One region of the Nonomuraea sp. NPDC050663 genome, then DNA from elsewhere that is predicted to be linked to it. Evidence: riboswitches for the same ligand, from Rfam matches in the RefSeq annotation. Region 1 holds a riboswitch; the other holds the start of a gene.
The links. A riboswitch is a leader RNA that binds a small molecule or an ion and turns the genes downstream of it on or off. The one in region 1 is predicted to bind cyclic di-AMP.
Positions count from the first base shown of each region.

Region 2: linked by a shared signal. The riboswitch ahead of ACIBH1_RS13295 (coiled-coil domain-containing protein) and the one ahead of ACIBH1_RS08080 (C40 family peptidase) in region 1 are both predicted to bind cyclic di-AMP.

Region 1 covers NZ_JBITGL010000002.1:714,508-721,653, reverse strand. The annotation lists gene ACIBH1_RS08095 (glycosyltransferase family 4 protein) at 1-959, opposite strand, end outside; gene ACIBH1_RS08090 (M48 family metallopeptidase) at 956-2,278, opposite strand; gene ACIBH1_RS08085 (hypothetical protein) at 2,275-3,048, opposite strand; gene ACIBH1_RS08080 (C40 family peptidase) at 3,128-3,661, opposite strand; cyclic di-AMP (ydaO/yuaA leader) riboswitch at 3,711-3,856, opposite strand; gene ACIBH1_RS08075 (alpha-amylase family glycosyl hydrolase) at 4,102-5,610, opposite strand; gene ACIBH1_RS08070 (NlpC/P60 family protein) at 5,710-6,690, opposite strand; gene ACIBH1_RS08065 (NYN domain-containing protein) at 6,775-7,146, opposite strand, start outside.
Region 2 covers NZ_JBITGL010000004.1:17,515-24,660, reverse strand. The annotation lists gene ACIBH1_RS13320 (LuxR C-terminal-related transcriptional regulator) at 1-541, opposite strand, end outside; gene ACIBH1_RS13315 (M50 family metallopeptidase) at 674-1,990, shown strand; gene ACIBH1_RS13310 (DinB family protein) at 1,992-2,492, opposite strand; gene ACIBH1_RS13305 (MmcQ/YjbR family DNA-binding protein) at 2,504-2,872, shown strand; gene ACIBH1_RS13300 (class I SAM-dependent methyltransferase) at 2,874-3,527, opposite strand; gene ACIBH1_RS13295 (coiled-coil domain-containing protein) at 3,610-4,557, opposite strand; cyclic di-AMP (ydaO/yuaA leader) riboswitch at 4,561-4,699, opposite strand; gene galT (galactose-1-phosphate uridylyltransferase) at 4,767-5,813, opposite strand; gene ACIBH1_RS13285 (DeoR/GlpR family DNA-binding transcription regulator) at 5,810-6,589, opposite strand; gene ACIBH1_RS13280 (50S ribosomal protein bL37) at 6,710-6,787, shown strand; gene ACIBH1_RS13275 (TetR/AcrR family transcriptional regulator) at 6,806-7,146, opposite strand, start outside.

The DNA of each region.
Region 1 (7,146 bases):
CCGTCGCCGTCGACGACGAGGCCGCTCTCGCCGTGCCGTACGGCGTCGGGAGCCCCGCCGGAGGAGCCGGCGACCACCGGCAGGCCGCTCGCCGACGCCTCCAGGAAGACGATGCCGAGCCCCTCGACGTCGATCCCGCGCCATCGGGTACGGCAGGGCATCGCGAAGACGTCACCCGCCGCGTAGTAGAGCGGCAGCTCCTCGGCGGGCACCGCGCCCGCGAAGCGCACCGCGTCGCCCAGGCCCGCGCCGAGACGGGCCAGGCGGCGCCGGTAGGGCCCCTCTCCGACGAGCAGCAGCACGGCGGACGGCACCGCGCGCAGCACCCGCGGCCAGGCGCGGATCAGCCGGTCCTGCCCCTTGCGCGGCACCAGCCGCGAGACGCACACGACGATCGGGCGCTCACCCAGACCCAGGCGCCGCCTGACCACCGTTCCCGGCACCTCGGGATGAAAGCGCCCCGGGTCGACGCCGGGCGCGAGCGGCACGAGCAGAGCGGAAGGGATCACCCCCTCCAGCCGGCGGCGCGTGTAGCCGCCCAGATAGGTGACGGCGTCGGCTCCGCGCGCGATGCGGCGCAGCACCGCGCGGAAGCCGGGCGTGGCCGCCCAGGAGGCCTCGTGGCCGTGGGTGAGCATGACGATCCGCCGCGCCCCGGCGGCGCGCAGCCGGGGCGCGAGCAGCCCGAGCGGCGCCGCCGCGCCGAACACGACCGTCTCGACGTCGTGCCGCTCGACCAGCGCCGCGGCCCTGCGCCCCACGTCGCGGGTGGGCAGCATGAGCGAGGTGGGATGCCGGAAGACGGGGTACGGCTGGCGCCGGTCGAAGTCGGCGGCACCGGGCCAGGACGGCGCGTAGACGAGCACGCCCGGCAGCCTGGAGACCAGGCCGTGCACGAACGACTGGATGCCGCCCGGCCGGGGCGGGAAGTCGTTGGTGACGACCAGGACCCGCGTCACGGCTCTGGGAGCCGGTTCACCAGGGCCCAGGCGCGGGCCATCGCGATGCGCTGGGGGGCGGTGGGATGCGAGGCGTAGAGCACGTACTCCAGCGCATCCGGCGACAGGTCGGCGATGTTGGTGATCGCCAGGCGCTTCTGCATGGCGATGAAGGTGGCGGGGTCGCGGGTCAGGTCGAGTGCGTTGAGGTCGGCCCTGGCCTCGATGTGGCGGCTGACGACGTTCTGGGCGGGGCCGGACAGCACGGTGGCCAGGCTCATCAGGCCCATCACCACGCCCACGGCCCTCGGGTCGGCGATCGACGACACCCCCGCGCGCCGCCGTACGAGCGGGAAGAGCAGGAACAGCAGACCCGCGCCGAACGCGGCGCCCAGCCCGCCGATCAGCGTGCCGTGCAGCACATCGTTGGTCTTGGCGTGCCCCAGCTCGTGGGCGACCACCAGTTCGACCTCGTCCTCGGGGGCCTTGAGCAGCGTGTCGTAGACGACGATGCGGCGCGTGGCGCCGAAGCCGGAGACGTAGGCGTTCAGGGCGGTGGTGCGGCGTGAGGCGTCGGCGATGAGCACGTCCTCGACCGGCACGCCGTCGCGCTGGGCCATGGCGAGCAGGTCGGTCCTGAGCTTGCTCGGCGGCATCGAGCGGAAGTCGTTGAAGAGCGGCTCGAAGACCAGCGGGTAGACGAAGGAGGCGAGCAGCGTGAAGGCGAACGCCCCGGCGGCGGCCGGAATCCACCACCGCTTCAGGCGTCTGGCCAGAGCCACCAGGACGACGATCATGATGCCGAGCATCACGACGCGCACCGCGATGTTCTTCAGCCGGTCGGCGCTCCAGGAGGCCCAGTTCTGCGTGGACAGGCCGAAGTCGCGCAGCTGGACTTCGTACCACATGCCCAGGGGCCAGCGCAGGACCTCGACGATCGCGGTGAGCACCAGGACGGCCAGCAGCACCTGGAGCCACCAGGGGCCCTTCAGGCGGGCCAGGGCCCCGCGGCCGAAGGGCGTGGCGACGAGGATCCCGGCGAACAGGATCGTCAGGCCCAGGGAGAGGTAGGAGGGCGTGCTGACGGCCGCGTCGAAGGCCTGGGAGCGGGCGATCTCGGCGGCGGTGAAGTCGCGGGCGGGGTCGGGCTGCACGGTCAGCGGCAGGAGCTGCCAGGGCGTGGTGAAGCCGACGACCGCCACGATCGCCGCGCCCAGCACGGCCAGCGCGATGCCCGCCTCCCTCCGCAGCCCTGGCCGCGTGTTGCCCGCGCCGGACAGGCCGGTGCCGTCTGGCGCCGCCTCGCCCGCCTCGGGCCCGGCGTCCTGCCGCTCGCTCATCCCGCTCCCCCTTCGAGCTGCTCGCGCAGATAAGCGCGCCATCGGGTGGTGAAGTCGCCGAAGGGCGACAAATCCGCGTCACCCTCCAGGGCATCACGGTAGAGCCTCACCAGCCGTTCCTCGCCGAACTCGGCCGCGATCATGCGGCAGGCGAGCCACGACTCCTGGTAGGCCTGCGCCAGCCGGGTCCCGCCGGGGGCGAACGCCTCCGGGCCGGGCAGCCTGTGCGGCACGTGCCCCGCGCGCACCTCCGCCGCCAGCTCGGCGGCGGCGACGGGCACGGGCAGCCCCGCGTCGCGGTAGGCGACGTAGTCGGCCAGGCCTTCCCGCAGCCACAGCGGCGCCCGGCCGGTGCCCGCGGCCACGTGGGTGAGCTCGTGGGCCAGCACCACGTCGCGGCCCGTCGGGGAGAGCGTGGCGAAGGTGGAGGGGACGACGATGACCCTGCCCCGGTCGGCCAGCGCGGCGAGCCCGTCGACGGCGCCGGTGCGGGCCAGCGCCGCGGCCCCGGCGTCGGAGGCGGGGACGACGATCAGGGGGCGCACCGGCGTCCCGAGAACCGCTCCGACCCTGACCGCCGCCCGGTCGGCCCTGCGGGCCAGATCGCCGAGCATGCCGTACGGCACGCTCCGGCCGATCACGGTGGAGCGCTCGCCCCTGGCGAAGACGGCGTCGGGGAAGTAGAGGGACAGACCCGTGGGCGCCGCGGCCGTCGCGGTCACGGTGAGGAGCGCGAGCGCTGCTGCTCTGCGGCTCACCTGGACGGACACCCTCGCAAGGGTATCCGGGCGGCGGCCGGACAGCGCGAAGGCCCCGGCCTGGGTAGGGCCGGGGCCTTCGTGCGCGGGGTCAGCCGCCCGGACGCACCGCGCCCGCGAACGACCGCTTACGCCAGCCGTCCACCTTCTCGATGCGCACGGTCTTGCCCGTGCTGGGCGAGTGGATCATCCTGCCGTTGCCGACATACATGCCCACGTGCCCGCGACCGCTGAAGAACATCAGGTCGCCGGGGCGCAGGTTGCGCCACGACACCTTCGTGCGGATGCGCGCGTACTGGCTGTGCGTCACGCGGGGGATCTTCACCCCGGCCTTCCTCCAGGAGAACTGGACGAGGCCGGAGCAATCGAACGAGCCGGGACCGGTGCCGCCGTAGCGGTACGGGTCACCCAGCTGGGCCTTGGCGGTGGCGACGGCCTTGGAGGCCCTCACCTTCTGCCTGGCGGCCCTGGCCGCACGCGCGCTCATCGTGACCTTGGCGGTCTTGGCGGTGGTGACGGCCTGGGTGCCTGCCGGCACTGCCTGCACCTGAACCGGCCGCGTGGAGGCGGCGGCGGGAGCGGTGTGGGTGACGGCCAGTCCTGTGGTCAGGACGACTCCACCCATGGCAAGGCACGACAGACGGGGGATTCGACGGGTAGACAGTGTGTCTCCTTGGGACTTCCACGAACGCCTACCGGGTTAGCTGACGGATTCGGGCGTGGAAGTCGCCCTACGGCACGGTGACGCGCCGACTCACCCCAGTACCTTGGGTCCCCGGTTCCGCGCCTCCTGGCTGCGCGGATTCGGCAAGCGGATCTCTATCTGTCCAGATCGGCGGCATTGGGGCGGCCGATGCGTGAAATGCGACGACATGGCTTGAGCGCCGCGAGGCCAGAAGGTACTCGGGTCGTGAGGGCAGGGCAAAGCGAACGTAAAGAGTCAGAATTTCGACGCCTAACAGTCAGGGCGTCAACTCCTGATAAATCCGTGGAACGTTACCAAGATGTGAGCCTCGTCACAGTCGCCTCCTCACAGCGACGGTCAAGTCACTCCTGTCACATATGTCACACCAGTTCGTAGATCGCGTAGCCGAAGCCGTCGAGCCGCGCCCCCTCCGCGCCCGATCCGAAGATCAGCCGCCCCTGAGGCGGATCGATCGGCGCGGCGGCGGGAGCGGCCCCCGGATTGACGGCGATCAGGAACCTGCCCCGGCGGTAGACGAGCGGGTATCCGGCGTGCAGCACCTCGACCTCTCCCGAGGTGCCCAGCTCCGGGTTGGCGCGTCGCAGGGCGATCAGGTCGCGCACGGTGTGCAGCAGCGAGCCCGGGTCGGCGCGCTGGTCGGCCACGTTGGGGCGGTCGGGCGAGGGGTCGGCGGGCAGGTAGGTGACGGCCGGGTCGGCCTTGTCCCACTGCATCGGGGTGCGCGAGCCCGCCCGGTTGTAGTCGGGGGTGATCTGGCTGCCCTCGAGGTCCGGCAGGCCGGGCACGTAGCGCATGCCGATCTCGTCGCCGTAGTAGATCGCCGGCAGCGTCGGCCAGGTCAGCAGGAAGGTGTAGGCGGCGCGCAGCTGCTCCGCCGTGCGGGCGCCGCTGGCCAGGCGCGGCCAGTCGTGGTTGGAGGTCGGCAGCGAGATGTGCCCGCTGCCCCCGATGACCTCGACGGCCTCGCGCCACTCCGCCAGGAAGTCCTCGGGCGAGCCGAGACCGGCCGCGTCGAAGAAGCACGACTCGACCTTCGCCCAGCGGGTCTTGACGGCGCCGTTGTCCCAGAGCGAGCGGAAGGCCATGCCGGAGAAGTGCAGGAAGAAGTCGGCGTGGAAGCCGCCGGGCACGGCGACCTTGGGGTCGCTCCACTCGCTGAGCAGGACCGCCTCCGGGTGCCGCCGGTCGATCCAGCCCCGCAGCTCGCGCCAGAGCTTGGCGGTCTCGACGCGGTCGGGGTCGTCCTTGACCAGCGAGGCGGCCATGTCCACCCGGAAGCCCGACACGCCGAGGTCGATCCAGTGGGTCATGATGTCGCGCAGTTCCTGCCGGTTGCGCCTGGGGCCCTCGGCGTCGACCGGCTGCCGCCAGGGCTCGGCGGGGTCGGTGCGGGCGTAGCCGAAGTTCAGCGCGGGCTGGAAGGAGAAGAAGTTGGGCAGGTAGGAGCCGGGACGGCTGCCGGGCGAGGGCACGAATCCGGCGACCTGGCTCTCCGACCAGATGTAGCGGTCGTCCGTGGGGTCGTCCGCGGCGGCGCGGAACCACGCGTGCTGGTCGGAGGTGTGCCCGGCGACGAGGTCGAGCAGGACGCGGATGCCCTTGCTCCTGGCGGACTCGACGAGCCTGACCATGTCGTCCTGCGTGCCGTACCTGCGGTCGACGATGCGGTAGTCGCGCACGTCGTAGCCCGCGTCGCCCATCGGGGAGTCGAAGCAGGGGTTGAGCCAGACGGCGTCGACGCCGAGCCAGGCGAGGTACTCCAGGCGGGATTCCAGGCCCGCCAGGTCGCCGATGCCATCGCCGTTGCCGTCGGCGAAGCTCTGGGGGTAGATCTGGTACAGCACTGCGTCACGCAGCCAGTCGGTCATGGGTGGCCTCGCGATCAAAGGGGGACATATCCCGCCAGCATCCCCCGACGAGGCCCGCTGTAACCGGTCGGCCGAGGGGATGTCGATCGTGCGGGCCCGCTACGGCCGTACGGCTCCGACGAGCGGTCTGCCGTAGTCGGACAGGGACACGACCTTGACCACGTCACCGGTCTGCGGCGCGTGGACGATCTTCCCGTCGCCCGCGTAGAGGCTGACGTGGCCGAGTCCCTCGCTGAAGATGAGGTCGCCGGGCTGCAGGGAGTTCAGGTCGACCATGCGGTTGTTGGTCTTGCCCCAGTTCCACTGGTCCCAGGTGGTGCGGGGCAGGTCGACGCCGCCCTGGCGCCAGGAGGCCTGGGTGAGCCCCGAGCAGTCGTAGCCGCCCGGGCCGGTGCCGCCGAACTGGTAGGGCTTGCCGACCTGGGCGTAGGCGAAGGACAGGGCGGCGGCGGCGTTGCCGGTGGCGGGGCCGGTGTACTTGATGCCGGCGCTGTTGGGGTCGCCGACCCGGTAGGCGCCGAGCCGCACGAGCAGGGCCTTCTGCTGCTTGATGAGCTTGAGCACCTCGGCGCGCTCGGCGGCGGTGCTGTCACGGTGCTTGTCGGCCTCGGCGAGGGCGGCCTGGGCCGCGTCACGCTTGGCCTTGAGCCCGCGGTTCTCCGCGTCGAACTGCTGCAGGCGCTGGGCGCGCTCGCCGGTGATCTGGCTGGACAAGGCCATGCCGTTGAGCAGGAGCGTGGGGTCGTCGCCGCCCATCATGGCGGGCCAGGAGACGACCGTGGTGCCCATCCGGTAGGTGTCGGCGGCCATCTGGGTGACCTGGCCGCGCAGCCCGGCGACGGTGGCCAGCTTCTCCTTGTAGGTGCCGTTGAGCTTGGTGTAGCGGCCGCGGGCCGTACGGTACTCCTCAGCGGCCTTGTTGTAGCGGTCCACGACCTTGTCGGCCTTGTCGTTCAGCTTCTCCAGGCGGGCCTTGGCCTGTTTGATCGTGGGTCTGGGATCGGCCATGGCCCCACCGGGATGCATCAGCAACACCCCCGCCGCCAACGCGGCGGCCAGCGGCACCCGGCCCAACCTCACAGCTTCGCCTCCCAGTGATCACGCCTGGGGCGAAATAGTACAGAAGTGGCGGATGGGAAAACCCACCTTCGCCCGATTTGTAACCTAAGCCCGTCCGAGCCTGCGCAGCAGCAATGCCGACGAAACGGGTCTGGCTGACATTTTCCGCACCGAATCGGCCACCTCGCGGTCGGAGGAGACCACGGCCACGGCCCGGCCGGCCGGTTCGGCCCGCACGAGCTGGCGGATCATGTCGTCGGCGATCTGGCCGGGCGGGCTGAAGATCACCCGGACGCCGCGCGGCGCGTTGACCGCGACGTGCGAGTTGAGCTCGGCGCCGTCGAAGACCACGGTGACCTCGATGCGCGTCTGCGCGACCAGGCCGGCCAGCGCCGTCATCAGGCGGGCCCGCTGGTCGGCCAGGGTGAGGGTGCCGTAGCCGGTCTTGGTGACGTTGTAGCCGTCGATGATCAGGTG
Region 2 (7,146 bases), on a different contig from region 1:
TGCACATGATGCGCGAGAAGTGGTTGCGCACCGTCCCCACCGACAGGAACAGCGCGGCCGCGATCTCGGCCGAGCGCGCACCCCGCGCCGCGATGCGCAGCACCTCGAGTTCGCGCCGGGTGAGGGGGTTGGACGCCGACTCCAGCGCGGCGATCGCCAGGTCGGGTTCGACGGCCCGGCGGCCTGCGGCGACCTGCCGCAGCCCTTCCGCCAGTTGCTCGGGCGCCACGTCCAGGCTGAGGAAGCCGAGCGCGTGGGCGGCGAACGCCCGCCGTACGATTCCGGGGTTGGGCTGGGCGGCGAGGATCAACGCCCGGCATGCCGGCGCCTTCTCGTGCAGCCGTTCGGTGACGGCCAGGCCGTCTCCGGGCAATTCCAGGTCGATGACCGCTGCGTCGGGGCGCAGTGTCAGGGCGGCGGGCACCACGTCCTCCCCGCTGCCTACGTCGGCGACGACCACGAGGTCGAGTTCGGCCTCGAGCGAGGCGACCAGGCCACGCCGCACCAGCGGCACGTGCTCGGCGACGAGGATCCGGATCAAAGCACTCCCCACATATCCCAGGGTGATCGAGTGACTGCGCACTGTCAACGAAGTCTCTCGACTTGGCAAAGCGTGCGCAAGCGGTTCAGGCGTGGAGACTTCGACTAGTCTGTGGCCAACGGGAGGGTGTGGATGGACTGGTTGATCTTCCTGGCGGGGATTCTCATCATTCTCGTCGGGCTCATGGTGTCGATCGGGTTGCACGAGATCGGGCACCTGGTCCCCGCCAAGCTCTTCGGCGTCAAGGTGACGCAGTACATGGTGGGGTTCGGGCCGACGATGTGGTCCAAGCGGAAGGGCGAGACCGAGTACGGCGTCAAGTGGCTGCCGTTCGGCGGCTACATCCGCATGATCGGCATGCTCCCTCCGCGTCCGGGCGACGACCCGAACATGGTGCGCCAGACCTCCACCGGACCCTTCCAAGGCCTGATCGAGCAGGCTCGTGACCTGGCCCAGGAGGAGGTGCGGCCGGGCGACGAGAACCGGGTCTTCTACCGGAAGAAGTGGTGGCAGAAGGTCATCATCATGTCCGGCGGCCCGTTCATGAACATCCTGCTGGCGTTCGTGCTGTTCGGCGTCGTCTACATGGTCATGGGCGTGCAGACGCTCAAGCCGGTCCTCGCCCAGGTGCAGCAGTGCGTGGTCTCGGCGGAGGTCCAGCAGAAGGACCCCAACAGGGCGTGCACGGCGGCCGACCCCAAGACGCCGTCGGCGCAGGCGGGGCTGAAGCCGGGCGACAAGGTCGTCTCCTTCAACGGCACTCCGATCGCCCGCTGGGAGCAGGTCAGGGACGGCATCCGCGCCGCGGGCGCCTCCCAGGTCACCCTCGGCATCGAGCGCGACGGAAAGCTCCAGGACCTGAAGGTCGCGCTGATCGCGCAGGACATGCCCAACGTCGAAGACCCGAAGAAGATCGACAAGGGCGTGGGCTACCTCGGCGTCGTCCCGCAGGTCGTGATCGAGCAGAAGGACTTCCCCTACCTGGTCACCGAGTTCGGCGAGACCGTGGGGCACGTCGGCGAGTCGCTGATCAACCTGCCGCAGCGCATGGTGGGCGTGTGGAACGCCGCCTTCTCGGGCGACGAGCGCGACGCGAACGGCCCGATCGGCGTCGTCGGCATCGGCCGCATCGGCGGCGAGATCGCCACGATGGACATCGCCGTCGAGAACAAGCTGATGGTGTTCGTCAACCTGCTGGCAGGCTTCAACCTGGCCGTGGGCCTGTTCAACCTGATCCCGCTGCTGCCGCTCGACGGCGGCCACATCGCGGGCGGCCTGTGGGAGGGGCTCAAGCGCGGCTTCGCCCGGATCGCCCGGCGCCCCGAGCCCGCTCCCGTCGACGTGGCCAAGGTGCTCCCGCTGACCTACGCCCTGGCCTTCGTCTTCATGTTCATGGCCGGCCTGCTCGTCTACGCCGACCTGGTCAACCCGGTGAAGCTGACCGGCTGACCTACTCGCCCGTGGCCCCGTCGATCCGCTCGCGCAGCAGGTCGGCGTGGCCGTTGTGGCGGGCGTACTCCTCGATCATGTGCACGTAGATCCACCGCACGGAGTACTCCCCTCCCGAACGCGGGTGGACGACCACGTCGTCGAGCGTGACCTTCTCGCCGATGGCGCGGGAGGCGGCGACCTCCTCCCGCCACAGGGCGAAGGCCGACTCGCGAGTGTCGTCGGCGGCCTTCGTGAAGTCGGTCTCGCTCCCGTCGGCGTGCCAGAAGTGGGGCGGCGCGTTCTCGCCGGCGATCACGCGGCGGAACCAGCCGCGCTCCACGTCGGCCATGTGGCGCAGGAGCCCCATGAGCGACAGCGGCGACGGCTCGATGTTCTGCTGCCGCAGTTCCTCGTCGCCGAGCCCTTCGCACTTCCAGGCCAGCGTGTCGCGCTGGTGGTCGAGGAAGGCCTTCAGCGTCTCGTACTCGGGAGCGATGTGTGGGGTCTCAGCGCGTGTCATAGCGTTTGATTATGGACCCGCTGGAGGAGCTCCGCCGCCGGTGCATGGCGATGCCGGAGGCCACGGAACGCGTCAGCCACGGCGAGCCGACCTGGTTCGTGCGCGGCAAGAAGACGTTCGTCATGTACGCCGACCACCACCACGACGACCGGCTGGCCTTCTGGTGCGCGGCACCGCCGGGAGTGCAGGAGGAACTGATCGCCGAGGATCCCGAGCACTACTTCCGCCCGCCGTACGTCGGGCACCGCGGCTGGCTGGGCGTCTACCTCGATGTGGAGGTCGACTGGAAGGAGGTCGGCGAGATCGTCGCCGACGCCTACCGCTGCGTGGCGCCCAAGACGCTCGTGGCGAGGATGAACGCCGACCGCCCGGAGGCGTGAGTCAGGCGCGGGCGCGCACGGCCAGGATGTTGGGCACGGCGTGCTCGCGCGGCTCGTGGACGCTCTCGATCGTCAGTCCCGAGGCGATGAAGGCGTTGAGGAAGTCCGACAGCGGCAGGTGGTTCATCCCGACGCGGTCGCGCACACCCTGGGCGTTCCACCACGGAGCTCGCTCGTGCCAGCCCCGCTGCCGGTAGGTGTGGTGGACGACCACCCCGTCCTCCATCACCTGCACGTGCGGCCCGTTGAAGCAGGGATGCACGCCGTAGAAGACGAAGACCCCACCGGGGCTGAGCACCCTGGCGGCCTCGCGCAGCATGGCGGGGAAGTCGGGCAGGTCGGTGGAGGTCCACAACGACACCACGGCGGGCAGGCTCGAATCGCGCAGCGGCAGGCGCCCCGCGTCGGCCTGGAGCAGCGGGCCCCCGGTCCTGGTCCTGGCCAGGCGCAACTGGTCGGCCGACCGGTCGAGGCCGAGCGGGATGCGTTCGGTGTCGCGGATGACCTCGAAGTACTGCCCCGTGCCGCATCCCAGGTCGAGGCAGAGCCCTTCTCCCGGGCCCAGGATCTCGGCGAGCGGCGCGTAGTTCATGCGGTAGAAGGAGGAGTTCCAGGTGTCGTACCAGTCGGCCAAGCCGTCATAACGAGCCTTCATGGGACCAGCTTCACCCACGGAACGGGACAAGGAGCACCCCACCCAGGCGTCCGCGCCAGATACCTGGGTGGGGCACGGCTGTTCAGAGCATCGAGATGTGCACGTGGTCGTAGTGGTTGGCGGTGATGCCGCCCCGGTCGGACATGGCACGCCACCCGCTGCCCTGGTTGATCCGCTGCTTCCAGATCACGTATTTCACGCCGAGCTTGTCCATGTTCTTCACGGCCCAGGCGGCCACCTGGTCGCCGAGCGTGTTGCCCGCCGCGCTCGGCATGGCGCCGCCGGAGCTCATCATGAAGTCGCACGCCCTGCCGAGCGGGTGTTCGCCGCTGTTGTCGACGCGGTAGCAGCCGACGGAGAACTGCAGGGCGAAGTTCTTCTGGACCTCCGCGCGCATCAGGCGGGTGCGCGGGGTGATGTTGTCGGAGCCGCTCGGCAGTTCGGGGGCGAAGCTGCCGTCGGAGCGGCGGCCGGTGCCGTACGGCACGAGGTCTTCGAGCTTGTCCTTGATCTCGCCGATCAGCTTCTCGGCCTCCTTGCGCTGGCTCGCCAGCTCGGAGGTCTCGGTCTTGATCTGCGCGGCAAGGGCGGTCGCCTGCTCGGCGGCCTGCTGCTTGGCGTCGCGGCCGGCCTTGACGCCGGCGATGGCGGCCTTCTGCTCCTCGGTGATCTCGTTGAGCACGGCGGCGCCGGCGCTGGAGTCGGGGGTGAGGAAGGGGGTCACGCCGGGGTTGCCCTGGTAGTGGAGCTGGGCGATCTGGCTGATGAGCTTGTGCGCGTCGGCGAGCTGGGCCTCGGCCTGGACGAGCCGGTCTCTGGCGGCCTTCTCGTCCTTCTGCGCCTTGGCCAGGGAGACCCGCTTGGCGTTGTAGGCCTCGAGGAGCTTGTCGATCTTCTTGTCGAGGCTCGTCAGCTCGGCCCGGAGCTTGGACTCGCTCGGCTTGGGATCGGCCGCGGCGGGGGAGCCGCCGACGGTGAGCGCCACCGCGGTGCAAACCACCGCGGTCAGCATTGCGGACTTGGCCGCCAAGAGCCTTCCTCTCCTCCTGCCGACCGGGTTAGCTGACGGGTTCGGGCGCGGAGAGCTGCCCTACCACCGAAGTGGATTCACCCCAGGTGCGATGGGTCCCCGGTTCCCGGGCGACGCGCCCGGGATTAGGCGTGCGACGGCTGTGACAGCCGGTGCGAGAGGGATACTAACGGTAAAACGGAGGTAACGCGACTCCAAGCCGAGACCGCTTAGAGATCTACCTGAGACCTCAGAAGATCGGCGGCCATCTCCGGGGGCACGTCGTTGACGAAGGCGCCCATCGCCGACTCCGATCCGGCCAGGTACTTCAGCTTGCCGGGCGCGCGCCGGATGCTGAACAGCTCCAGATGAAGATAGGCCAGGTCACGGCCCTGACGGACCGGCGCCTGGTGCCAGGCGGAGATGTACGGCATGCGCACGTCGAAGAGCCCGTCGAAGGCGCGCAGCACGCTGGTGTAGAGCGGCGCGAAGGCGGCACGCTCCTCCTGCGTGAGCGCGGGCAGGTCGGGCACCTGGCGGTGCGGGTAGATGTGCACCTCGAACGGCCAGCGCGCGGCGTGCGGCACGAACGCCGTCCACAGCTCGTTGGCCGCCACGACCCGCGGTCCTGCACGCTCGGCGCGCAGGACGTCGGCGAAGAGCGTGGGGGTCTTGGCGGCCGCCGCCAGGTGGCGCCGGGTGCGCGGGGTCACGTACGGGTAGCCGTAGATCTGCCCGTGGGGGTGGGGGAGCGTGATGCCGATCTCCTCGCCCCGGTTCTCGAAGCAGAAGACCTGCTCCACGCCCTCGATGCCGGACAGCTCCGCCGTACGGTCGGCCCAGGCCTCCATGACCAGCCCCACCTGCTCGTCGGAGAGCTGGGAGAAGCTGGAGTCGTGGTCGGAGGTGAAGCAGACGACCTCGCAGCGGCCCACGCCGGCCCTGGAGCCCTCGGGATAAGTGCCCAGATTGGTGGAGAACGACGGGAAGCGGTTCTCGAACACGACGACGTCGTAGTCGGAGGCGGGGATCTCCGACGCGCGGCCCTCGGTCGACGGGCACAGGGGGCACTCGTCGGCGGGAGGCAGGAACGTGCGGGTCTGCCGGTGGCTCGCGATGGCCACCCATTCCTCGGTCAGCGGGTCGAAGCGCAGCTCCGAGGCGAGAGGCCGCGGGTCGAGCGGACGGTGGTCCACGGCGCTTCTGTCGGCGTCGTCGCGACGGTCGAAGTAGATCAGCTCCCTGCCGTCGGCCAGGTGCGTGATGGTGCGCTTCACTTCGTGTCCTCCGCGATCAGTAGTTCCCCGGCGCGCTCCGCCAGTTCCATGCGCGCCTGTTCGTCCAGGCCGGCGTCGGTGATGACGACGTCGGCGCGAGACAGCTCGGCGATCGTGCTGATGCCGACCGTCTGCCACTTGGTGTGGTCGGCGGGCACCACCAGGCGGGCGGCGCACGCCACCAGTGCCCGGTCGGTCTCGGCCTCCAGCAGGTTGGGGGTGGTGAATCCGGCGCGCAGGCTCATGCCGTGCACGCCCAGGAAGACCGTGTCGACGTGCAGGCTGCTGATCGCGGCCACGGCCACGGGGCCGACGAGCGCGTCGGAGGGCGTGCGCACGCCGCCGGTCAGCACCACCGTGCGGTCGTCGCGCTGGTTGCGGTGGAAGACCTCGGCCACGGGGATCGAGTTCGTGATCACGGTGAGCTCCGGCACGTCGACCAGGTGGTGGGCCAGCGCCCAGATGGTGGTGCCCGCCGACAGGGCGATCGCGGTGCCGGGGCGGACGAGCTGGGCCGCGCGGCGGGCGATCGCCTCCTTCTCGGCCTGCTGGCGGCTGGTCTTGGCGGCGAAGCCCGGCTCCTCGGTGGAGCCCGGGCCGCTGATCGTGGCTCCGCCGTGGACCTTCTCCAGGAGCCCGCGTTCGGCGAGCACCTCCAGGTCGCGGCGGATGGTCATGTCGGAGACGCCCAGGTCGCGAACCAGCTCGGAGACCCTGACCGCGCCGTGCCGCCGGACCCGCTCCAGGATCGTCTGCTGGCGCTGCTGTGCGAGCATCGGGCCTCCTTCCAACACATTCCACCAAATTATGACACGCCTGTGTTGAAGTGTGAGCGGTTGACCGGGCCGGGATCCCGCGAGACGTTGTGACCTACACCACATCCTCCTGGAGGTGCCATGGCCAAGCGAGCACGCAAGAGCAGGGCACGCAAGAAGAAGAAGGCGAACCACGGCAAGCGCCCAGCCTCGCGCTAGCCGTACGGCTCGCGGGTGTCAGGGGGTGCGCCAGGCACCCACGAGCCGCGCCATCTGCTCGGCGTAGAACTCGCCGAACTCCTCGCGCCCCATTCCGGTGACCGCCTGCGCGAGCTGGGGGAAGACGACCCCCGCCGCCGACATGGCGAACATCGCGATCATCGCCGCACCCGGATCCACGTCGCCCGGCAGCTCGCCCGCCTCCTGCCGCTGCCGCAGCTCGGCCACGTTGCGCCGCATCTCCTCGACGAACGCCGGGTCGGGCGGCGCCTCTCCCAGGCCCTCCCAGACCATCAGGCGGCCGAAGTCGGGGTTGGCCGCGTTGGCCCGCACGTAGGAGGCGATGAGCGTGCCGAGGT